DNA from 3 places in the Streptomyces sp. NPDC051976 genome. Region 2 is predicted to be linked to each of the others. Evidence: riboswitches for the same ligand, from Rfam matches in the RefSeq annotation. Region 2 holds a riboswitch; each other region holds the start of a gene.

Region 1 (7,342 bases), on a different contig from region 2:
ACCGCCAGCGCGGGCAGCGGCAGCGCGTGCAGATACGACGTCCAGCCGCTCACCGCGTCGGGGTCGGGACGGCTCGGCCCGCGCGGCGGATAGCCGCCGGTCACGATGAACCACAGCTCGTCACGCCGCCGCGAGTCCAGCCCGAGCGCCTCCGCGAGTCCGTCGAGCCGCTGTACGGGGATCGGCCGGCAGGCGGCCTCCCAGTCCTGGTACAGCCGGGTCGAGATGCCCAGCCGCTCGGCCACCGCGAACTGGCTCAGCCCGGAAGGCCGGTGACCGGTATGCCCGGTGATCGGCTCGGGCAGCCCGGTGTACCCCTTGCGGGCCTGGCGAAGGAACTCCTGGATCAGTGGCGGCTCGTCGTCCAACTGCGGTCCCCTCGCTTCTCCCCCGAAGGTGTCCCGACGCGTCAACTCACCTACGGCGACGGGGCGTTTACCCTTCGATCGTGTGCCGTGGGCCGCGGGACTGTCAACCAACCCGCAGTACCGCCCTGACCTGCGCGTACGCGATTCCGCTTGCCTCTGGGGGCGGGTCTTCGCACGCTCGTCCGACTCGCCGCGCACCGCGCTGACCTGCGGATTCATCCGATGTTCAGCTCGGCCGCGGACACGGCGGACCGCCGGGCAACGGCTCCGTGTCCAGTTAGGGACGTGTCTCAACTGCGACAGCCGCCCGCGGGACGGATGGGGCCGAAGGGACGGCGGCACGCCGCGGCCGGACCGGGCCTGCGGTCCGCCGCCGGTGGGGCCGCCCGTCCGGCAGGCGGTCCGGCGGTCGGTCCGGCGGTCGGAACCCGCCCTAGAGGTCGGTCATGTCGATCGACCGCGCCAGCCGGATGCCGACCTCGAAGCGGGTGGACACCTGCAGCCGTTCCATGAGCTTGCTCATCACCCGCTGTACCGTACGCCGGGCGATGCCCAGCGTCCTGGCGATCCTGTCGTCGCTCAGCCCCAGTGCCATCAGCCGGATGATCGCCCGCTCCTGGTCGCTCAGTTCGAGCTCCCCCGACCGCACGCCCGCACCGGCGACGTCCAGCGGCTTCCCGCGCAGCCAGTAGTCCTCGAACAGCGCCGCGTACGACCGCACCAGCACCGCGCCGCGCACCAGCGTCATCGACGTCGCCCGCCGGCTGGGCACACCGGGCAGTACGACGGTGTGCCGGTCGTAGACCAGCAGGTCGTGGGCCCCGTGGTCGATGACGCGCACATCGACGCCCGCGTCCGACAGGTCGTGCAGGTACTTGTTGTACCGCGGCACCTGGAGCAGCGCCTGCCGGTACAGCGCGCGGAGCCGTACACCGCGCCGCACCAGCACCGCGTCCATCTCCAGCGCCCGGACCAGCACGCCCATGTCCTCCGGCATCGCCCCCGGGTGCAGCGCGTCGGAGGTGTCCCGCGTAGTGGCCTCCAGATCCGCCAGCGCCCCGGCCCGGCTCTCCGGGTCCTCGTACTCCTCGACCACCACGTGCTCGCGCAGCCCCGCCGCCGCGGGCCGGAACACCGTCAGCAGCGCCTGCGTCGTGTCCCGCCACTCCCGGGCGCTCTCCAGATGGGCGGCGGCGTCCGACAGATACGTGTCCATCGCCGCGGCGAGCGCCGCGTCCGGGTCGACGGCCTCCACCCGCCCGCCCACGACCCGCACCAAGCCCAACTCCCGCAGCGTCCGCAGCCCCGCCTCGCCCCGCCCCCCGTCGAGCCCGGCCGCCAGCCCCACTTCCGCCACCCCGAGCCGGCCCCCTTCGGCGACGACGGTGTACACAGCGAGAGCAGCCTCCACATCCCGCCCGCCCCGCGCCGCCATCTCCCCCCACCCCTCCCCCTGGGCCACCCCATCCCGTCGAGCCCCTGAGCATACGGCGAGTGGCCCAGACCATTGGGGCGGTTCCGGCGCTACGCCTGCGGCAGCGGCTGGACGGTCAGGTGGTAGTCCCGCGCGATACGGCCGTCGCCGTCCAGAACGAGGAAGGCCCGTGCGGCCCAGGCCACTTCGCCGGTCCTTGGGCCCTTGGCGTATGTCAGCTGGAGGGTGAGCACGACCATGTCGTCGCCGTGGACGGTGACATGGCCGTCGTGGGTGACGTGGTAGTCGCCGGAGGCGACGAACAGCGTGTACGCCTCCGAGACGCGGTCCATGAGGCCGTCGTGTCCGCGGAAGCGGGCGCCCTCGACGAACTCGACGCCGTCCGGCGTCCACAACTCGGCGACGGCGCTTCGGCGGGCGGCGGCGTCCGGCTCGCTCCAGACGGCCACGTAGCGGCGTACGGTCCGGTCGACGTCGGTGGTGATGTGCTGCATGGTGGGCCAACTCCCTTGGTGGGTGTGCTGGTGGGTGTGCGATCGGCGGCCGGGATCCGGCCGCGGGCACCACGCTCGGGGCGGCCGTCGCGGGAGGGTCAAGGCACCAGGTCTCCCCGGACTCTCCCGTGGGGGGAGACCGCACAATCGACGGGTGACGAGCTATCTGTCGATCGGCGACTTCTCCCGCGCCACCCACATGACCGTCAAGACCCTGCGGCACTACCACGAGATCCGGCTGCTGGAACCGGTCGACGTCGACCCGCACACCGGGTACCGGCGCTACTCGCCCGAGCAGATCCCCACGGCCCAGGTCGTACGCCGCTTCCGGGACCTCGGGATGCCGCTGGAAGAGATCAGGACCGTCCTGGCCGCCTCCGACGTGGCCACCCGCAACCGGCACATCAGCGCCCACCTGGACCGGCTGAACCACGAACTCGGCCGCACCCAGCGGGCGGTCGCGGCACTCCAGGACCTGCTGACGCCGCCCGCGCCCGGGGACGCCCCCGCGATCGAACTGCGCAGCGTCGCCGCGGTCCCGGCCGCGGCCATCACGGCGACGGTCGAAGCCCAGGACGCCGCGACCTGGTTCCAGGGCGCCCTCGGCGAGCTCTTCGCGACCCTCGCCGGCCAGGGACTACGGGAGACGGGCCACGCGGGCGGCGTGTACGCGGACGAACTGTTCACCCACCACCGCGGCCGGGCCACCGTCTTCGTCCCCACCGACGGCCCCGTCCGCCCCCTCGGCCGCGTCGAGCCCTTCCACGTCCCCCCGGCCGAACTCGCCGTGATCCACCACCACGGACCCCCCACCGAAATCGACCGCGCCTACGGCACCCTCGCCACCTACGTCGCCCGCCACGCCCTCGCCGTCACCGGCCCCCTCCGCGAGTACTACCTCACCGGCCCCCACCACACCCCCGACCCCACCCACTGGCACACCGAGGTCTGCTGGCCCATATTCCGCACCACCACCGCGGCATGAACAGCGCGCGGGCCCGGGCAGCTCCCATGACGCGGAAGCCGCCCGGTCGCCCGGTCAGTCCGCCAGCGGCAGGTACACACGGTTGCCCGCGGCGGCGAACTCGCGGGACTTCTCGGCCATGCCGGACTCGATCTCGTCCTGGGTGCCGCCGTGGTCGCGGCGGATGTCGTGGGAGATCTTCATCGAGCAGAACTTCGGCCCGCACATCGAGCAGAAGTGGGCCGTCTTGGCGGGTTCGGCGGGGAGGGTCTCGTCGTGGAAGGAGCGGGCGGTGTCGGGGTCGAGGGCGAGGTTGAACTGGTCTTCCCAGCGGAATTCGAAGCGGGCGTCGGAGAGGGCGTCGTCCCAGTCCTGGGCGCCGGGGTGGCCCTTGGCGAGGTCGGCGGCGTGGGCGGCGATCTTGTAGGTGATCACGCCGGTCTTGACGTCGTCGCGGTCGGGGAGGCCGAGGTGTTCCTTGGGGGTGACGTAGCAGAGCATCGCGGTGCCCCACCAGGCGATCATGGCGGCGCCGATGCCGGAGGTGATGTGGTCGTAGGCGGGGGCGACGTCGGTGGTGAGCGGGCCCAGCGTGTAGAAGGGGGCCTCTTCGCAGATCTCCTGCTGGAGGTCGATGTTCTCCTTGATCTTGTGCATCGGGACGTGGCCCGGGCCCTCGATCATGGTCTGGACGTGGTGCCGCTTGGCGATGGTGTTCAGCTCGCCGAGGGTGCGCAGTTCGGCGAACTGCGCCTCGTCGTTGGCGTCCGCGATGGAGCCGGGGCGCAGGCCGTCGCCCAGGGAGTACGTGACGTCGTACGAGGCGAGGATGGAGCAGAGCTCCTCGAAGTTCTCGTAGAGGAAGTTCTCGCGGTGGTGGGCCAGGCACCAGGCGGCCATGATCGAGCCGCCGCGGGAGACGATGCCGGTCTTGCGGCGGGCGGTGAGCGGCACGTAGCGCAGGAGCACGCCGGCGTGGACCGTCATGTAGTCGACGCCCTGCTCGGCCTGCTCGATGATCGTGTCCTTGTAGATGTCCCAGGTCAGTTCCTCGGCGCGGCCGTCGACCTTCTCCAGGGCCTGGTAGAGCGGGACGGTGCCGATCGGGACGGGGGAGTTGCGCAGCACCCACTCGCGGGTGGTGTGGATGTTGCGGCCGGTGGAGAGGTCCATGACCGTGTCGGCGCCCCAGCGGGTGGCCCAGGTCATCTTCTCGACCTCCTCCTCGATGGAGGAGGTGACCGCGGAGTTGCCGATGTTCGCGTTGACCTTCACCAGGAATCGCTTGCCGATGATCATCGGCTCGATCTCCGGGTGGTTGACGTTGGCGGGCAGCACCGCGCGCCCCGCGGCGATCTCGTCGCGGACGACCTCGGGGGAGACGTTCTCGCGCAGCGCGACGTACTCCATCTCCGGGGTGATCTCGCCGCGCCGGGCGTACGCGAGTTGGGTGACGGGCGCTCCGGGGCGGCCGCGGCGGGGGAGCCGGGGGCGGCCGGGGAAGACGGCGTCGAGGTTGCGCAGCCCGCCGCGCGGCGAGGTGTGCTTGAGGCCGTCGTCCTCGGGGCGGACCGGGCGGCCGGGGTACTCCTCGGTGTCGCCGCGGGCGATGATCCAGTTCTCCCGGACGGGGGCGAGCCCGCGCCGGACGTCGGTGTCCACGGACGGATCGGTGTACGGGCCGGAGGTGTCGTACAGCGTCACGTCGCGGCCGTTGGTGAGGTGCACCTGCCGGACCGGGACCCGCAGGTCCGGCCGTGACCCGATGACGTACGACTTGTGCCAGCCGATGTCGCGGACGGCGGCGGCGTCACTGTCGCCGTCGCCGATTCCAGGCGTGCGTGCATCCTGCATGGTCATGAGACCCACTCCCTACGCCGGCATTACCCGGTAACAGGTTCAGCGGTCGGCGCAGCTGTCGCGTCAGCGATCCAGCGCCCTCTCAGCCCGGTGCTCCGAGCTCCCGCGTTTGCAAAGGTGGCCCCACGGTAGCGGTTGACCCGCGACACACACCAGTGGCCCTTGCGATGATCGGCCGGTGGCACCCGAACCTCATGGTCAGCACCCCGTCCCCGGCCAGGCGCCGTACCGGCCGCCGACCCACGCGCAGGCGACCGGGCCCGCGCCCGCCCCCGTGCCTGGGCACGGACAGTCGCATGGGCACACCCACGGGCACAGCCATGCCCACGGCCCGGTGCCACCGGTCTCGAAGCATCTGCGCAAGGTGATCGCCGCGGTGCTGGTGCCGTTCGCGGTCGCGGTGCTTGCGGGTCTCGTGCTGCTGTGGCCGGGCGGTGCGCCCGGCCACGCGCGGTCCGGGGTGGGCTTCGACCAGCAGACCCGGCAGGGCAAGGTCACCCGGCTCGTGGAGGTGTCGTGCAAGGCGGCGGGCGCGGCGCCGTCCACTTCGGCGGCCGGCGGCCGGACCCGCGACGACTGCCAGAAGGCCACCATCGAGATCGCGTCGGGGCCCGACAAGGGCAAGACGTTCACCGAGATCGTGCAGCCGGACCAGACCCGCCGCTACACCGTCGGCGAGGGCGTGGTGCTGGCGTACGCGCCCGACGCGCCCCAGGGCCTGCGGTATTCGGTGACCGATGTGGACCGCGGGTTCCCGCTGGCGCTGCTCGCCGGGATCTTCGCGCTCGCGGTGATCGTGGTGGGGCGGATGCGCGGGCTGATGGCACTGATCGCGCTGGCGGTGTCGTTCGCGATCCTGACGCTGTTCATCCTCCCGGCGATCCTGCACGGCGACGATCCGCTGCTGGTGGCGGTGGTCGGCGGCAGCGCGATCATGCTGATCGCGCTCTACATGTGCCACGGGGTCAACGCCCGTACGTCGGTGGCCGTGATCGGCACCCTGTGCTCGCTGTTCCTGATCGGCCTGCTGGGCTCGGTCTTCATCTCCTGGGCGCATCTGACCGGCAACACCTCGGACGAGACCGGGCTGATCCACACCCTCTACCCGGACATCCAGATCAAGGGCGTGCTGCTGGCGGGCGTCATCATCGGCTCGCTCGGCGTGCTCGACGACGTGACGGTCACCCAGACCTCGGCGGTGTGGGAGCTCAAGGACGCCGACCCGGGCGCCAGTTGGCGCAAGCTGTACGGAGCGGGCATGCGGATCGGCCGCGACCACATCGCGTCGGTGGTCAACACCTTGGTGATGGCGTACGCGGGCGCCGCGCTGCCGCTGCTGCTGCTCTTCTCGATCGCGCACAGCGGTGTGCTGCGGGTGGCGAGCAGCGAGCTGGTGGCGGAGGAGATCGTACGGACCCTGGTCGGCAGCATCGGCCTGGTGGCGTCGGTGCCGCTGACGACGGCGCTGGCGGCGCTCGTGGTGAGCGCCGACCGCCACCCCGGGAACGCGGTCGGGGCGGCGGCCGGCGGCGGCACCCGGGGGCGTCGCCGCCACGGCAGGTAGCCGGCGGTCGGACGTGGGAGGCGGCGGGCGCGCGGCCCGCCCGCGTCACCAGTCGCGCCGCGAACCCGAGTCGGACGAGGATGTGACGCGCTTCACGACGTAGATCAGTCCGCCGACCAGCGCGACGAACACCAGCGCCTTGAACAGCAGGCCCACGATCATGCCGATCAGGCTGCTGAAGACGACCAGCGCGATGACCGGGATACCGATCCACTTGACCCACCAGGGCAGGCCCTTCAGCAGATTCTCCATGGCGTCCGAACTCTCCTTCGTTCCCGTGTACGGCGTTCCGTCGATACTTCGACTGTAGGGCCACAGGTGCGCCGTGCGGAGGCCCCGGGCACCGGATGCGACCCTGAACGCACCCTTAGGGTTCCGGGGGTGAGAAGACCACCATGACCCTGAGGTCCTCGGTGATGTGGTGGAAGCGGTGCGGGGTCCCGGCCGGTACCCAGACGACGCTGCCGCGGGCGACCGTGGTCGTCTCCTCCCCCACGGTGATCGAGGCGCGGCCACTCACCACGAGGTAGATCTCGTCCTGGGCGTGCGGCTGCTGCGGGTCCGTCTCCCCGGCCTTGAGCGCGTAGAGGCCGGCCGACATGGTGCTTTCGCGCAGGAAACGCAGATAGGCACCCTCGTTGGCGGCCCGTTCCGCGT
Region 2 (7,342 bases):
AGGTCTGACCGCCGCCGCACGACCGCTCAGCACAGTTCCGTCCCCTGTTCCACTCCCCGGCCGACACACCGACGACGACGCGAGGCGAAGCTCAGTGAACGACTCTTCCTGGGGCGCTTCGCCACGCGCCGGTCACTGGGGAGCGCCCGAGAACACGGTGACGGAACCGGCGGGTTCCGCGCGCGATGACCTGGACGGCGGGAAGACTTCTCCTATGCCCTCTGCCCCGGAGCCGCCGCAATCGCCTCCGCCGCCCGCGAAGAAGTCCGCCGGACGGAACCTGCGCGCGGCGATAGGGGTGGGCGTCGGCCTCGGGGTCGTGATCACCGCCTCGCTCTTCATCGTCAAGGCGGTCTTCGTCGGTGTCGTGGTGGCCGCGGCCGGCGTCGGCCTGTGGGAGCTGACCTCCCGGCTCGCCGAGCGCAAGGGCATCCGCGCGCCGCTGATCCCGCTGCTGGTCGGCGGTACGGCGATGCTGATCGCCGGATATCTGCGCGGCGCGGACGGCGCGTGGGTGGCGATGGCGCTCACCGCGCTCGCCGTCCTGGTCTGGCGGATGACGGAGCCACCGGAGAACTACCTGCGGGACGTCACCGCGGGTGTCTTCGCCGCGTTCTACGTGCCCTTCCTGGCCACCTTCGTGGTGATGATGCTCGCCGCGGACGACGGCCCCCGGCGGGTGCTGGTCTTCCTGCTGCTCACCGTGATCAGCGACACCGGCGCCTACGCGGTCGGCTGGCGCTTCGGCCGCCACAAGCTGGCGCCCAGGATCAGCCCCGGCAAGACCCGCGAGGGCCTGCTCGGCGCGATCTCCTTCGCCATGATCGCGGGCGCCCTGCTCATGCAGTACGTCATCGACGACGGCCGCTGGTGGCAGGGCCTGATCCTCGGCCTGGCCGCCGCGACCAGCGCCACCCTCGGCGACCTCGGCGAGTCCATGATCAAGCGCGACCTCGGCATCAAGGACATGGGCACCCTCCTCCCCGGCCACGGCGGCATCATGGACCGCTTGGACTCCCTGCTCCCGACGGCCCCGGTGGTCTGGCTGCTGCTGGTGATCTTCGTGGGGAACGGCTAGCCCGAGCCGCTCCGGCGATCTGCGACACTTGTCAGATCATGCCTGTGCCTGGAGAACTCACTTTTGCCGCGCCGCGGGGGGCCAAGAAGCCGCCGCGGCACCTCGCCGACCTCACTCCCGCGGAGCGCCGGGAGGCGGTGGCCGAGCTGGGGGAGAAGCCGTTCCGGGCGAAGCAGCTCTCGCAGCACTACTTCGCGCGGTACGCGGACGATCCGGCGGCGTGGACGGACATCCCGGCCGCGGCGCGGGGGAAGCTGGCCGGGGACCTTCTGCCCGAGCTGATGTCGGTGGTGCGGCACGCGTCGTGCGACGACGGCGACACCCGCAAGACGCTGTGGAAGCTGTTCGACGGCACGCTCGTCGAGTCGGTGCTGATGCGCTACCCCGACCGGGTCACCATGTGCATCTCCTCGCAGGCCGGATGCGGAATGAACTGCCCGTTCTGCGCCACCGGGCAGGCGGGCCTGGACCGCAATCTGTCCACCGCCGAGATCGTGCACCAGATCGTGGCCGGAATGCGCAGCCTGCGCGACGGCGAGGTCCCCGGGGGCCCGGCGCGGCTGTCGAACATCGTCTTCATGGGCATGGGCGAGCCGCTGGCCAACTACAAGCGGGTGATCGGCGCCATCCGCCGGCTGACCGACCCCGAGCCCGACGGCCTGGGGCTGTCGCAGCGCGGCATCACCGTCTCCACGGTCGGCCTGGTTCCGGCGATGTACCGCTTCGCCGACGAGGGCCTGAAGTGCCGCCTCGCGGTCTCGCTGCACGCGCCCGACGACGAGCTGCGCGACACCCTGGTGCCGGTGAACACCCGCTGGAAGGTCCGCGAGGTCCTCGACGCGGCCTGGCACTACGCGGACGTCTCCGGCCGCCGTATCTCCATCGAGTACGCGCTCATCCGGGACATCAACGACCAGGCGTGGCGTGCGGACCGGCTCGGCCGGATGCTCAAGAACCACCTGGTGCACGTCAACCTGATCCCGCTCAACCCGACGCCCGGCTCCAAGTGGACGGCGTCCCGCCCCGAGGACGAGCGGGCCTTCGTGGCGGCGCTGGCGTCGCACGGCGTGCCGGTGACCGTACGGGACACCCGCGGCCAGGAGATCGACGGCGCCTGTGGTCAGCTCGCGGCGGCGGAGCGCTGACCTGCTGCTAAGGTGCTCGGGTTGTCGCACGGACTCGTGCGTTCGTACAAATGAACATTCCGACAGGGGAGCGCCTGCGACGGCGCTGAGAGTGCGGCTTCCACACGCCGCAGACCCTCGGACCTGATCCGGGTCATACCGGCGTAGGGAGTCAGCCAGATGAAGTCCATCCGTCGGCGTGCCATAGGCGCGCTCGTCCTCGCCGCCGCGGGAGCCACGACGCTCGCCGCCTGCGGCGGCGGTTCCGGTTCCGGCGATTCGTCCGCCACCGGATCCGGCAAGTCCAAGACCGTCACCCTGGTCAGCCACGACTCCTTCGCCGCCTCGGCGCCGGTGCTCAAGGAGTTCACCAAGGAGACCGGCTACACCGTCAAGGTGCTGCGCGGCGGTGACGCGGGCGCGGCCGTCAACCAGGCGATCCTCACCAAGGACCACCCCCAGGGCGACGTCTTCTTCGGCGTCGACAACACCCTGCTCTCGCGGGCGCTCGACAACGGCCTGTTCACCTCGTACACGGCCAAGGACCTGGGCACGGTCCCCGCCGCGCTCCAGCTCGACGCGGCCCAGCACCGGGTGACGCCGATCGACTCCGGCGACGTCTGCGTCAACTACGACCGGGCGTACTTCACCGCGCACAAGCTGACGCCCCCGGCCACCTTCGCCGACCTGGTGAAGCCCGAGTACAAGAACCTGCTGGTCACCGAGAACGCGGCGACGTCCTCCCCGGGCCTGGCCTTCCTGCTGGGCAGCGCGGCCGCCACCGGTGACGCGAACTGGCAGGCGTACTGGAAGCAGCTCAAGAACAACGGCGTCGAGGTCGTCGACGGCTGGGAGCAGGCGTACAACGACCGCTTCTCCGGCTCCGCGGCGGGCAAGAAGGCCAAGGGCGACCGGCCGCTGGTCGTCTCGTACGCCTCCAGCCCGCCCGCCGAGGTCGTCGGTGTGACCCCGCCGCCCGCCCAGTCGCCGGTCGGCGTCTCCACCGGCACCTGCTTCCGGCAGATCGAGTTCGCTGGGCTGCTGCACGGCGCGAAGAACACCGCGGGCGGCAAGGCGCTGATCGACTTCATGCTCAGCAAGACGTTCCAGCAGGACATGCCGCTGCAGATGTACGTCGACCCGGTGCGCACGGACGCCACCGAGCCGCCGGTGTTCGTGAAGTACGGCGCGAAGGTCGCCGACCCGGAGACGATGGCCCCCGACAAGATCGCCGCCAAGCGCGACGAGTGGGTCAAGGCATGGTCGTCGATCGTCCTGAAGTGAGCCCTGGCGGGCGGACCGCGGAGGCGGGCGCCGCGGCCGTCCGGCCTGCCGGGGGAGCCGCGGGCGCCGGTCCGGACGCCGCGCGTCGCCGCCGCCGGCGCGGCACCGCGGTACGGCTGGTGCTGATGGCGGTGCCCGCCGCCTTCTTCGCGGTCTTCTTCGCCTACCCGGTGGCGTCCATCGTCGGGCGCGGCCTGCGGCAGGACGGCCGCTGGCAGTTCGCCACCATAGGCGACGTATTGGGCGACCCGGACATCCGGCACGTGCTGTGGTTCACCTGCTGGCAGGCGGCGGCGTCCACCGCGCTGACCCTGGCGGTGGCGCTGCCCGGCGCCTATGTCTTCGCCCGGCTCGACTTCCCCGGCAAGCGGCTGCTGCGCGCGGTGGTCACGGTGCCGTTCGTGCTGCCCACGGTGGTGGTCGGCTCGGCGTTCCTGGCGCTGCTCGGCCGCGGCGGCTTCACCGACTCGCTGTGGGGCGTCCGGCTGGACACCACGGTCTGGGCGATCCTCATCGCCCATGTCTTCTTCAACTACGCGGTGGTCGTCCGCACCGTCGGCGGTCTGTGGGCGCAGCTCGACCCGCGCCAGGAGGAGGCCGCGGTGATGCTCGGCGCGAGCCGCCTCACCGCCTGGCGCAGGGTGACGCTGCCCGCGCTCGGGCCCTCGGTGGCCGCGGCCGCGCTGATGGTGTTCCTGTTCACCTTCACCTCCTTCGGCGTCATCCAGATCCTCGGCGGGCCCACGTACTCCACCCTGGAGGTGGAGATCTACCGCGAGACCGCGGAACTGCTCGACCTGCGGACCGCCGCCGTGCTCACCCTGGTGCAGTTCGTGGCGGTCGGCGCGATCCTCGCCGTCCACGCCTGGACGGTACGGCGCCGGGAGTCCGCGCTGCGGCTGGTGGACGCGGCGGGCACCTCGCACCGGCCGCGCGGCCGCGGCGAGTGGGCGATGCTCGGCGGGCTGCTCGCGGTGGTGGCGCTGCTGATCCTGCTGCCGCTGGGCGTCCTGGTCGCCCGCTCGCTGGACGGCCCCGGCGGCTACGGCCTCGCCTTCTACCGCGCGCTCGGCTCCGCGAACGGCGGCACCTTCGTTGTCGCCCCGTTCCAGGCCGTCTGGAACTCGCTGCGGTACGCGGCCGTCGCCACCGTCATGGCACTGGCCATCGGCGGTCTCGCGGCCGCCGCGCTGGTCCGCAGGGCGGGCCGCCTGGTGCGCGGCTTCGACGCGCTGCTGATGCTGCCGCTGGGCACCTCGGCGGTGACCATCGGCTTCGGCTTCCTCATCACCCTCGACAAGCCGCCGCTGGATCTGCGGGAGTCCTGGATCCTGGTGCCGCTCGCCCAGGCGCTGGTCGGCGTGCCCTTCGTCGTCCGCGTCATGCTGCCGGTGCTGCGGGCGGTGGACGACCGGCTGCGGGAGGCGGCGGCCGTGCTGGGCGCGTCCCCGCTACGGGTCTGGCGCGAGATCGAACTCCCGCTGGTCGGCCGGGCGCTGGCCATCGCCGCCGGGTTCGCCTTCGCGGTCTCGCTCGGCGAGTTCGGCGCGACCGTCTTCATCGCCCGCCCCGACAGCCCCACCCTGCCGGTCGCCGTCGCCCGGCTGCTGGACCGCGCCGGGCCCTACACCTACGGCCAGGCGATGGCGCTGAGCACCATCTTGATGCTGGTCTGCGCCGCCTCGCTGCTGATCCTGGAGAACCTGCGGACCTCCGCCGACCGTTCGGGAGAGTTCTAGATGACGCCGACGCGCAAGGCGGAGCAGCCGGACGAGGGCGCGCTGCTGCGGATCGAGGGCGCGACCGTACGGTTCGGCGCGCGGGCCGCGCTGGACGCCGTCGACCTGGAGGTCGGCGCGCACGAGACGGTGTCCGTGCTCGGGCCGAGCGGCAGCGGCAAGTCCACGCTGCTGCGGGTGGTCGCCGGGCTCCAGCCGCTGGACGCCGGGCGGGTGCTGCTCGACGGCGCCGACCAGGCGGCGGTGCCGGCGCACCGGCGCGGTGTCGGTCTGATGTTCCAGGACCACCAGCTCTTCCCGCAGCGCGACGTCGGGGGCAACGTCGCCTTCGGGCCGCGCATGCGGAAGGTGCCGCGGGAGGGGCGGGAGCGGCGGGTCGCCGAACTCCTCGACCTCGTCGGGCTGCCCGGCGCCCAGGGGCGCGCGGTCGCCACGCTGTCCGGCGGCGAGCAGCAGCGGGTCGCGCTGGCCCGGGCGCTCGCCCCCGAGCCGCGGCTGCTCATGCTCGACGAGCCGCTCGGCCAGCTCGACCGCTCGCTGCGGGAGCGGCTCGTGGTGGAACTGCGCCAGCTCTTCGGGCAGTTGGGCACCACCGTGCTGGCCGTCACCCACGACCAGGGCGAGGCGTTCGCGCTCTCGGACCGGGTCGTGGTCATGCGCGACGGGCGGATCGCGCAGTCGGGGACGCCGCTGGAGGTCTGGCAGCACCCCGCTTCCGCGTTCGTCGCCTCCTTCCTCGGCTTCGACAACATCGCCGACGCCACCGTCAGCGGCACCGTCGCCGCCACCCCCTGGGGCAAGGTGCCGGTCCCCCCGGGCTCGCCCCAGGGCGCCCGCCGCCTCCTCGTCCGTCCGGCGGGCGTCCGCCTGACCACTCCCGACGCCGGCCTCCCCTGCACCGTCCTCGCCCGCACCTTCCGCGGCAGCCACATCGCCCTCATCCTCAGCCCCGACCAGGGCCCCCGACTGGAGGCCGAATGCGGGTTGCGCTCCGCGCCGGAGCCCGGGGAACGGGTCGGGGTCACCTTCACCCCGGACGAGGCGGTCGTCCTCCCGGACGAAGGGTGAGCGGCCTTCCCCCCGGGCTGCCGCCCGAGCCCGTCCCCGGGACCTTCCCCCGGCGGGGGGCTGGCCGCGCAGTTCCCCGCGCCCCTTCGGGGCACGGTCCGGCACCCCGGAACGGTGCCTCTGCGTCGCGGGGTGCGGTGATGTAGCCAGCGAGCCAAAGGCGGCGCCGGTGTCGAAAGGGAGAACGCGCGGAGTTCCCCGAGGAACGAGGGGATCGAGCACGATCGACCGTCGACACCGGGTCTAAGCCGCCGGAGGCGAGAGGGCGGCAAAAAAGGGGCTGATGCGGTGCCGCCCACGGAAGACGGCTCCCCCGCACCAGGCACCCCTGCCAGGCCCCCCGCACCAGGCACCCCTGCCAGGCCCCCCCGCACGAGGCACCGCCCCCCTCACCTCCCCGGCGTCGTCGCCAAGTTCGCGATCACCGCGGTCAGGGGGAGGACCACTAGCAGGAGTACCCCCACGCGCAAGGCGACGGCGGTTCTCAGGAGGGCGGGGGAGGCGCCGAGTTGGCGGAGGGCGGTGGTGGAGGGTTCGCGGGCGCGTTTGGTTTCGGAGATCGCGGTGGCGGCGGTGGCGAGGACGCAGACGGCGATGAGGACGGCGGCCATGGAGGTGAGGGGGCCGAAGGGGCGACCGCCCTCCTGGTGGAGGTGGTAGGCGGCGAAGGCCGCGGTGGCGGTGGCGCTGACCACGCCGAGGGGGCGGCCGAGACGGCGGGCCTCCTCCTGGAGGGCGCGGCCCGCGAGCATCCGCAGGGCGCCGGGGCGGAAGGCGGCGAGGAGCCGTCCACAGGCGTGGACGACGCCGGGTCCGGCCATCACCATGCCGACGGTGGTGACGATCCAGCCGCCCACCGCGGCCGGGGTGATCGAGCCGAGGCCGCCGGGCAGCGGCAGCGGGGTCCCGCCGGGCGCGCTGACCTCGATGGCGAGCCCGACCGCGGTGAGCGCGACACCCCACGGCAGCCCGGCGGGCGCCTGCGGGGGCTTGGCCGGAGTGGCTGGAGTGGCCGGTGCCGCCGGTGCGGCGGGGGCGGGCCGCTTCGG
Region 3 (7,342 bases), on a different contig from region 2:
CTACGCCTGCCTGGTCAACGACCTGTTCTCGTACCAGAAGGAGATCCAGTTCGAGGGCGAGATCCACAACGCCGTTCTCGTGGTGCGGAACTTCCTCGGCTGTGGGCAGCGGGAGGCGCTGGCCGTGGTCGCGGATCTGGCGGCCGCCAGGATGCGGGAGTTCCGGCACCTCACCGAGACCCGGCTGCCCGCGCTCTTCGACGAGTTCGGGCTCGACGCCGACGCGCGGCACGCCGTGGAGGGGTACGCGCAGGAGCTGCGGGACTGGATGGCGGGCATCCTGGCCTGGCACCGCGGCTGCCGTCGCTACGACGAGGCGACGCTGCTGCGGCACCACAGCCCGCCGAAGGTGACGGTGCCCGCGCCCTGGAGTAGGCCCGCGGGTCTCGGCACGGCCGCCGCCCGGCTGGCGTCCCGGCTCAGCGGGTAGGCGGCGCCGGCGGCTCGGTGGGCGGGCGGCTCAGTAGCGGTAGGGGTCGTAGGGGTCCGCGTACTCGGCGTACTCGCCGTGCTCCGCGTACTGCGGCTGCTGCTGCCCCTGCTGGGCCCCCTGCTGCTGCGGCTGCTGCTCGTAAGGCGACTGGTACTGCTGCTGCGGGATGTACGGCTGCGCCTGCGGCTCCTGCGGATACCCGTAGCCGTACGGGTCGGCCGGCGGCTGGCCGTACGGCGGGGTCTCCGGCGGGGGCGGCGGCCAGCCGTACGCGGAGTGCTGGCCGCCCGCGGGCTCCTGGTAGCCCGGGGTGGGGGCGTCGAAGCCGTAGCCCTGGGCGCCGCCCCAGCCGCCCGACTGGTCGTAGCCGCCGTCGGTCTCGTAGGAGGCGGAAGCCGCCGCGGGCTGGGCCTCGCCGCCCCAGCCCGCGTAGCCGTGCGCGCCGTAGCCCTCGTAGCCGCCGCTGGTGTACGGGTCGGGCGTGTACGAGGACTGGCCGGTGTAGAGCGGGTACTCGCCGCTGTCGTCGTGCAGCGGCTGCGGCTGGTAGAGCGGCGGGGAGTCCGGCGAGTGCCGGGTGCCGAACACGTCCGGCTCGTCCGCGTCGAGCATGTCCTGCGCGGCGGCCGCGTACTCCTGCCGCTGCGCCCCGGCGGGGTCCGCCTCGACCGGCGAGACCTCCAGCAGCGGCTCCGTCCTGGGCGCCCCGCCCCTGCGGCGGCGGCTGGAGCCGGGCCTGCCGCCCAGCGCCCACCCGGTGGAGAAGCCCCGCTTGTAGGACAGGGTGACGAAGGACTGCCCGGCGCCGAAGGCGATCGCGCCGAGCACGATGACGATCACCTCGCGCAGGTAGACCCCGCCGACGACGCCGAGGAAGCCCGCGAAGGCGAGCAGCCGCCAGCGCAGCCGCGCCTTGTACTGCAGCAGCACCTCACCGAGCAGCCACAGCGCGACGATGCCGAACGCGATGTAGAGCACCGAGTAGCCCATGTGCCCACTTCCCTATCTGGAGCCAGGCCGTCACGCCCGCTGGTGCAGTCCGAGGTTCTCGTAGATCTCCAGCGATGCGGTCGAGTGGTTAAGAGTAATGAAGTGGAGCCCGGGAATGTCCTCCGCCAGCAGACGGCGGCACATATCGGTGGCGAACTCGATGCCGATCGCCCGTACCGCGGCGGGGTCGTCCTGCACCGCGAGGATGCGTTCTGCCAGGTCCGGGGGGAACGGGGAGTTGCCGAGCTGGGAGAAGCGCTCGATCTGCCGCACATTGGTGACGGGCATCACCTCGGGGATGATCGGGGTGCTGCAGCCCGCCGCGTCGACCCGGTCGCGCAGCCGCAGGTAGTCCTCCGCGTCGAAGAACATCTGGGTGATGGCGAAGTCGGCGCCCGCGCGGCACTTGTCGAGGAAGTGCCGGGTGTCGGTGGCCGGGTCGGTGGAGCGCGGGTGCATCTCGGTGAACGCCGCGACGCCCACGCAGAAGTCGCCCGACTCCTTGATCAGCCGCACCAGCTCGGCGGCGTAGGTGAGGCCCTGCGGGTGCGGGATCCACTCGCCCATCGGGTCGCCGGGCGGGTCGCCGCGCACGGCCAGCATGTTGCGGATACCGGCGTCGGCGTACTGCCCGATGATGTTGCGCAGCTCCGCGACCGAGTGGTTGACCGCGGTCAGATGGGCGCAGGGGGTGAGTGTGGTGTCCGAGACGATCCGGTCGGTGGCCCGGACGGTGCCCTCGCGGGACGAGCCGCCCGCGCCGTAGGTCACCGAGACGAAGGTCGGCCCGACCGCCTCGATCCGGCGGATGGCGTTCCACAGCGTCCGCTCGCCCTTCTCGGTGCGGGGCGCGGCGAACTCGAACGAGTAGGAGCGTCCGCCGCCCGCGAGGAGCTCACGGATGGTGGTCGCTCGGTCTGTTCGTGTGGATGAAGTCCCCAGGGCCATGAATGCAGGCTAACCGTGGTCGGCGACGGTGCGTAACCGGGAGGGCGGATATGCCCGGCTACGTCCATTTCCCGTCCATCTGCTGGACATCCCGGGTCCTTCCGGGACCGGACGCCGCCGGGGCGGTGTCCGGCCTGGTCACCCGGCGTAGGACCGTACGATCTTCGCCAGCTCGGCGGCCGCGGCGGCCGGATCGGCCGCTTCGGTGATCGCCCTGACCACCACGACCCGGCGGGCGCCCGCGTCCAGCACCTCGCGGACGTTGCCCAGGTCGATGCCGCCGATGGCGAACCAGGGGCGGTCGGTGCCGAGCGCGGCGGCGTACCGCACCAGGCCGAGGCCGGGCGCGGGGCGGCCCGGCTTGGTCGGGGTGGGCCACACCGGGCCGGTGCAGAAGTAGTCCGCGCCGGGCTCGGTGGAGGCGGCGGCCGCCTCCGGCTCGGCATGGCAGGACCGGCCGATGACCACGTCGTCGCCGAGGATGGCGCGGGCGGCGGGCACCGGCAGGTCGCCCTGCCCCAGGTGGAGGATGTCCGCGCCGGCCGCGTGCGCCACGTCGGCCCGGTCGTTGACCGCGAGCAGCCGCCCGTGCCTGCGGCAGGCGTCGGCCAGCACCGAGAGCGCGGCGAGCTCCGCCGCGGCCTCGATGCCCTTGTGTCGCAGCTGGATCACGTCCACCCCGCCGGAGAGCGCCGCGTCGGCGAACTCGGCGAGGTCGCCGCGCTCGGTGCGGGCGTCGGTGCACAGATACAGCCGGGCGTCGGCGAACTGCTCGCGGGCGGTGGTCATACGGTCTGCTCCCCCTTGTCAGGCCACACGGCCGCCGTGCGGTGCGGCCGGTCCGGACCCTACCCCGGTCCGGACCGGTACGGCTCGGCGCGGGTGACGACCGCGCCCGCTCCCTGTCGCGGGCGAGGTCGTCACACGGCGAGGGCCTGCGCGCGGCGCTTCACCTCGGTCCCGCGGTTCTCGCGCAGCGCCTGGGCGGGCGTGCCCGGGAGGCTCTCGTCCGGGGTGAAGAGCCACTCCAGGGCCTCCTCGTCCGAGAACCCGTCGTCCTTGAGGACGGTCAGGGTGCCGGACAGGCCCTTGGTGATCGCCCCGTCGCCGACGAAGTCGGCGGGGACCATCAGGACCTTGTTCTCCCCGCGGCGGACCGCGAGGAGCTGGCCTTCCTTGATGAGGGGGCGGATCCGGGTGATGTCGAGCCCGAGCCGCTCGGCGACCTCCGGGAGCGTCAGCCACGAAGGGACAAGGGCGTCAATACGTGCGTCAACCGACGAGAAAACAGTCACAGGACAAGGGTGCCACCCGCCACCGACAACCGCTGCGGTGCCGCCGCCGTCCGTGCTCCGGCGCGCCGGGGCCGCGGGCGGCGGCAGCACCGGGCCGCACAGGGGTCAGCGCACGGCGAACTTGAGCTGTACGGCGGGGTCCGCGGCCATTTCCGGGTCCACCACGGCCGAGCGGGTGATCAGCTTGCGGCCCTGCGCCAGGTCACGCGGGCGGTCGACGACCAGGACGGCGACCAGCACGCCGTCACGCAGCCAGCACACCGTCCAGGCCGCGGTGGCCGGGTCGCCGCGCAGCAGCATGGTGTCGGCGGTCGTGTGGTGCCCGGCGTACTGCACGAAGCGGCCGAACTGCTCCGACCAGAAGTACGGCACCGGGTCGTACCGCTCGTCCCCGCCCAGCATGTTGGCGGCCGCGGTCCGCGGGCCCTGCACCGCGTTGTCCCAGTGGTGCACCAGCAGCCGCTCGCCGTAGCGGGCGGAGGGGAAGGACGCGCAGTCGCCGACGGCGAAGACGCCGGGGGCGGTGGCGTGCAACCCTTGATCGGCCAGGACGGCGCCGTCCGGCCCCAGCTCGACCCCGGAGCCGCCCAGCCAGCCGGTGGCGGGCCGGGCGCCGATACCGACCACGACGGCGGCGGCGGGCAGCCGGGAGCCGTCGGCCAGCAGCACCGCGCCCGCTTCCACCGCGGCCACCGGTGTACCGGTGCGCAGCTCCACCCCGGCCTCGGCGTACCAGCTCCGCATGTGCGCGGTGATCTCCGCGGGCAGCGCCGCGGCGAGCGGCCGGTCCGCGGCCTCCACGACGGTGACGGCGCAGCCGGCCTTCCGGGCGGCGGTGGCGAACTCGGCGCCGATCCAGCCCGCGCCGACCACCACCACGTCCCGCCGGGCGTCGAGCACCGGCCGCAGCGCGGCGGCGTCGTCGAGGGTGCGCAGCAGATGGACGCCGGTCAGTCCGGCGGTGCCCGGCAGCGCGACCGGGTAGGCGCCGGTGGCCAGCACCAGCCGGTCGTACCGCAGCGCGCCCACGTCGGTGACCAGCTCACGGGCGTCGGTGCGCAGCGCCTGGGCGCGCACCCCGAGCCGCAGGTCGACGTCGAGGGCGTCGAAGTCGACATCGAAGCGGACGTCGAGCGGTTCGCCGCCGACCGTGCCCAGCAGCACTTCCTTGGACAGCGGCGGGCGGTCGTACGGCGGGTGCGGCTCGTCCCCGAGCAGCGTGATCTCCCCGCGCCAGCCCTGCTCCCGCAGGGACACCGCCGTCTGCACCCCGGCCATCCCGGCCCCGACGATCACCGCGCTCAGCTCGCTCACCGGATCACGTTAACGCGCCTGTCAGGTGACATGGCGTCAGACGGGCGAGAAGCGGCCGAGAACCGCCGCCCCCCGCACTCGCCCTTAACCGCGCCCGCGCAACGGGGATAGGGTGGCCGGGCCAGAGAACTCGCGGGAGCCCGGACGCACCGGGCTGAGAGGGCGGCTGACCGGCCGCCGACCGTACGAACCTGATCCGGGTCATGCCGGCGAAGGGAGGAGCGGTACATCCATGCATACATCTCGGAGCAGCGGCTTCGACGTGCTCGTGGTGGGCGGCGGGATCATCGGTCTGGTGACCGCGTGGCGGGCGGCCCAGCGGGGCCTGCGCACCGCCGTCGCGGATCCCGAGCCCGGCGGCGGGGCGGCGCGGGTGGCGGCGGGCATGCTGGCCGCCGTCACGGAGCTGCAGTACGGCGAGCAAACGCTGCTGGACCTCAATCTCGCCTCGGCCCGGCGCTATCCGGACTTCGCGGCCGAGCTGACCGACGCCACCGGACTGGACCTGGGCTACCGGGCGTGCGGCACGCTCGCCGTGGCACTGGACGCCGACGACCGGGCCCACCTGCGTGACCTGCACGCCTTCCAGATCTCGCTCGGCCTCAGCTCGGAGTGGCTCAGCGGCCGGGACTGCCGCCGCCTGGAGCCGCTGCTGGCACCGGGGGTACGCGGCGGGCTGCGGGTGGACGGCGACCACCAGGTGGATCCGCGGCGGCTCGCCACCGCGCTGCTGCGGGCCGCGGAACTGGCCGGGGTGACCCTGCTGCGCTCCGCGGCGGCCCGGATCGAGACGGCGGGCGGCCGGGCGGCCGGCGCGCTGCTCGACGACGGCACCGCGGTCCACGCGGACCGCACGGTGCTGGCCGCGGGCAGCCTCAGCGGGCGCACCCCCGGGGTGCCGGAGGAGGTGCTGCCGCCGATCCGGCCGGTGAAGGGCCAGATCCTGCGGCTGCGGATCCCGCCCGGCCATGCGCCGTTCCTGTCCCGTACGGTCCGGGCGGTGGTCCGCGGCAGCCATGTCTACCTGGTGCCGCGGGAGAACGGCGAGCTGGTGCTCGGCGCGACCAGCGAGGAGTTCGGCTGGGACACCACGGTCACCGCGGGCGGCGTCTACGAACTGCTGCGGGACGCCCACGAGCTGGTGCCGGGCATCACCGAACTCCCGCTCACCGAGACCCTCGCGGGCCTGCGCCCCGCCTCCCCCGACAACGCCCCGCTGCTGGGCCGCACCGCGCTCGACGGCCTGCTGCTGGCCACCGGCCACCACCGCAACGGCGTGCTGCTCACCCCGGTGACCGGCGACATCATGGGCGAACTCCTCAGCACCGGCGAACTGCCCGGCTACGCCCTGCCCTTCACCGCCGAGCGCTTCGCCCACGTCCCCGCACGGCAGGAGCAGACGGCATGACGATCACCGTCCTCGTCAACGGCGAACAGCACGCACTGCCCGGCCCGGTCGCCCTCGACGCGGTGGTGGCCGCCCTCACCACCGCCCCCTCGGGCGTCGCCGCCGCCCTCAACGAGACCGTCGTCCCCCGCACCCGCTGGAGCGCCACCCCGGTCGCCGACGGCGACCGGGTGGAGATCCTGACGGCCGTCCAGGGAGGTTGAGCGATGACCACGAGTACGAGCACGACCGCACTTGACGACCCTCTGGTCATCGGCGGCGCCGTCTTCTCGTCGCGGCTCATCATGGGGACCGGCGGCGCGCCCAGCCTCGACGTGCTGGAGCAGGCGCTGCTCGCGTCGGGCACCGAGCTGACGACGGTCGCGATGCGGCGGCTGGATCCGACGACCAAGGGCTCGGTGCTCTCCGTGCTGGCCGCGCACGGCATCCGGGTGCTGCCGAACACGGCGGGCTGCTTCACCGCGGGCGAGGCGGTGCTGACCGCGCGGCTGGCCAGGGAGGCGCTGGGCACCGACTGGGTCAAGCTCGAAGTCATCGCCGACGAGCGGACGTTGCTGCCCGACCCGGTCGAACTCCTCGACGCGGCGGAGACGCTGGTCGACGACGGCTTCACCGTACTGCCGTACACCAGCGACGACCCGGTGCTGGCACGGAAGCTGGAGGACGTCGGCTGCGCGGCGATCATGCCGCTGGGCTCGCCGATCGGCTCGGGTCTCGGCATCCGCAACCCGCACAACTTCCAGCTCATCACCGAGCGGGCGGGGGTGCCGGTCATCCTCGACGCGGGCGCGGGCACCGCCTCCGACGCGGCCCTGGCGATGGAACTCGGCTGCGCCGCGGTGATGCTGGCCTCCGCGGTGACCCGCGCCCAGCACCCGGTGGTGATGGCGGAGGCGATGCGGCACGCGGTCACCGCCGGGCGGCTGGCCCACCGCGCGGGGCGCATCCCGCGCC

Evidence for each region. Region 2 has a riboswitch for thiamine pyrophosphate ahead of AB0M29_RS30615 (thiamine ABC transporter substrate-binding protein). Riboswitches for the same ligand answer to the same signal wherever they lie in the genome.
Region 1: linked by a shared signal. The riboswitch ahead of thiC (phosphomethylpyrimidine synthase ThiC) and the one ahead of AB0M29_RS30615 (thiamine ABC transporter substrate-binding protein) in region 2 are both predicted to bind thiamine pyrophosphate.
Region 3: linked by a shared signal. The riboswitch ahead of thiO (glycine oxidase ThiO) and the one ahead of AB0M29_RS30615 (thiamine ABC transporter substrate-binding protein) in region 2 are both predicted to bind thiamine pyrophosphate.

Annotation. Positions count from the first base shown of each region.
Region 1 is NZ_JBFAXL010000002.1:126,184-133,525, forward strand. Features, by position in the region: gene AB0M29_RS02900 (helix-turn-helix domain-containing protein) at 1-368, opposite strand, end outside; gene AB0M29_RS02905 (helix-turn-helix transcriptional regulator) at 802-1,803, opposite strand; gene AB0M29_RS02910 (nuclear transport factor 2 family protein) at 1,893-2,297, opposite strand; gene AB0M29_RS02915 (MerR family transcriptional regulator) at 2,452-3,282, shown strand; gene thiC (phosphomethylpyrimidine synthase ThiC) at 3,337-5,121, opposite strand; TPP riboswitch at 5,114-5,238, opposite strand; gene AB0M29_RS02925 (YibE/F family protein) at 5,396-6,685, shown strand; gene AB0M29_RS02930 (DUF5326 family protein) at 6,731-6,937, opposite strand; gene AB0M29_RS02935 (cupin domain-containing protein) at 7,053-7,342, opposite strand, start outside.
Region 2 is NZ_JBFAXL010000039.1:4,396-11,737, reverse strand. Features, by position in the region: gene frr (ribosome recycling factor) at 1-8, shown strand, start outside; gene AB0M29_RS30625 (phosphatidate cytidylyltransferase) at 95-1,078, shown strand; gene rlmN (23S rRNA (adenine(2503)-C(2))-methyltransferase RlmN) at 1,117-2,223, shown strand; TPP riboswitch at 2,278-2,390, shown strand; gene AB0M29_RS30615 (thiamine ABC transporter substrate-binding protein) at 2,383-3,486, shown strand; gene AB0M29_RS30610 (iron ABC transporter permease) at 3,612-5,225, shown strand; gene AB0M29_RS30605 (ABC transporter ATP-binding protein) at 5,226-6,293, shown strand; gene AB0M29_RS30600 (hypothetical protein) at 6,683-7,342, opposite strand, start outside.
Region 3 is NZ_JBFAXL010000045.1:58,130-65,471, reverse strand. Features, by position in the region: gene AB0M29_RS33185 (germacradienol/geosmin synthase) at 1-430, shown strand, start outside; gene AB0M29_RS33180 (hypothetical protein) at 461-1,423, opposite strand; gene metF (methylenetetrahydrofolate reductase [NAD(P)H]) at 1,454-2,371, opposite strand; gene thiE (thiamine phosphate synthase) at 2,510-3,160, opposite strand; gene AB0M29_RS33165 (Rv2175c family DNA-binding protein) at 3,292-3,666, opposite strand; gene AB0M29_RS33160 (FAD-dependent oxidoreductase) at 3,772-4,944, opposite strand; TPP riboswitch at 5,103-5,216, shown strand; gene thiO (glycine oxidase ThiO) at 5,213-6,388, shown strand; gene thiS (sulfur carrier protein ThiS) at 6,385-6,591, shown strand; gene AB0M29_RS33145 (thiazole synthase) at 6,595-7,342, shown strand, end outside.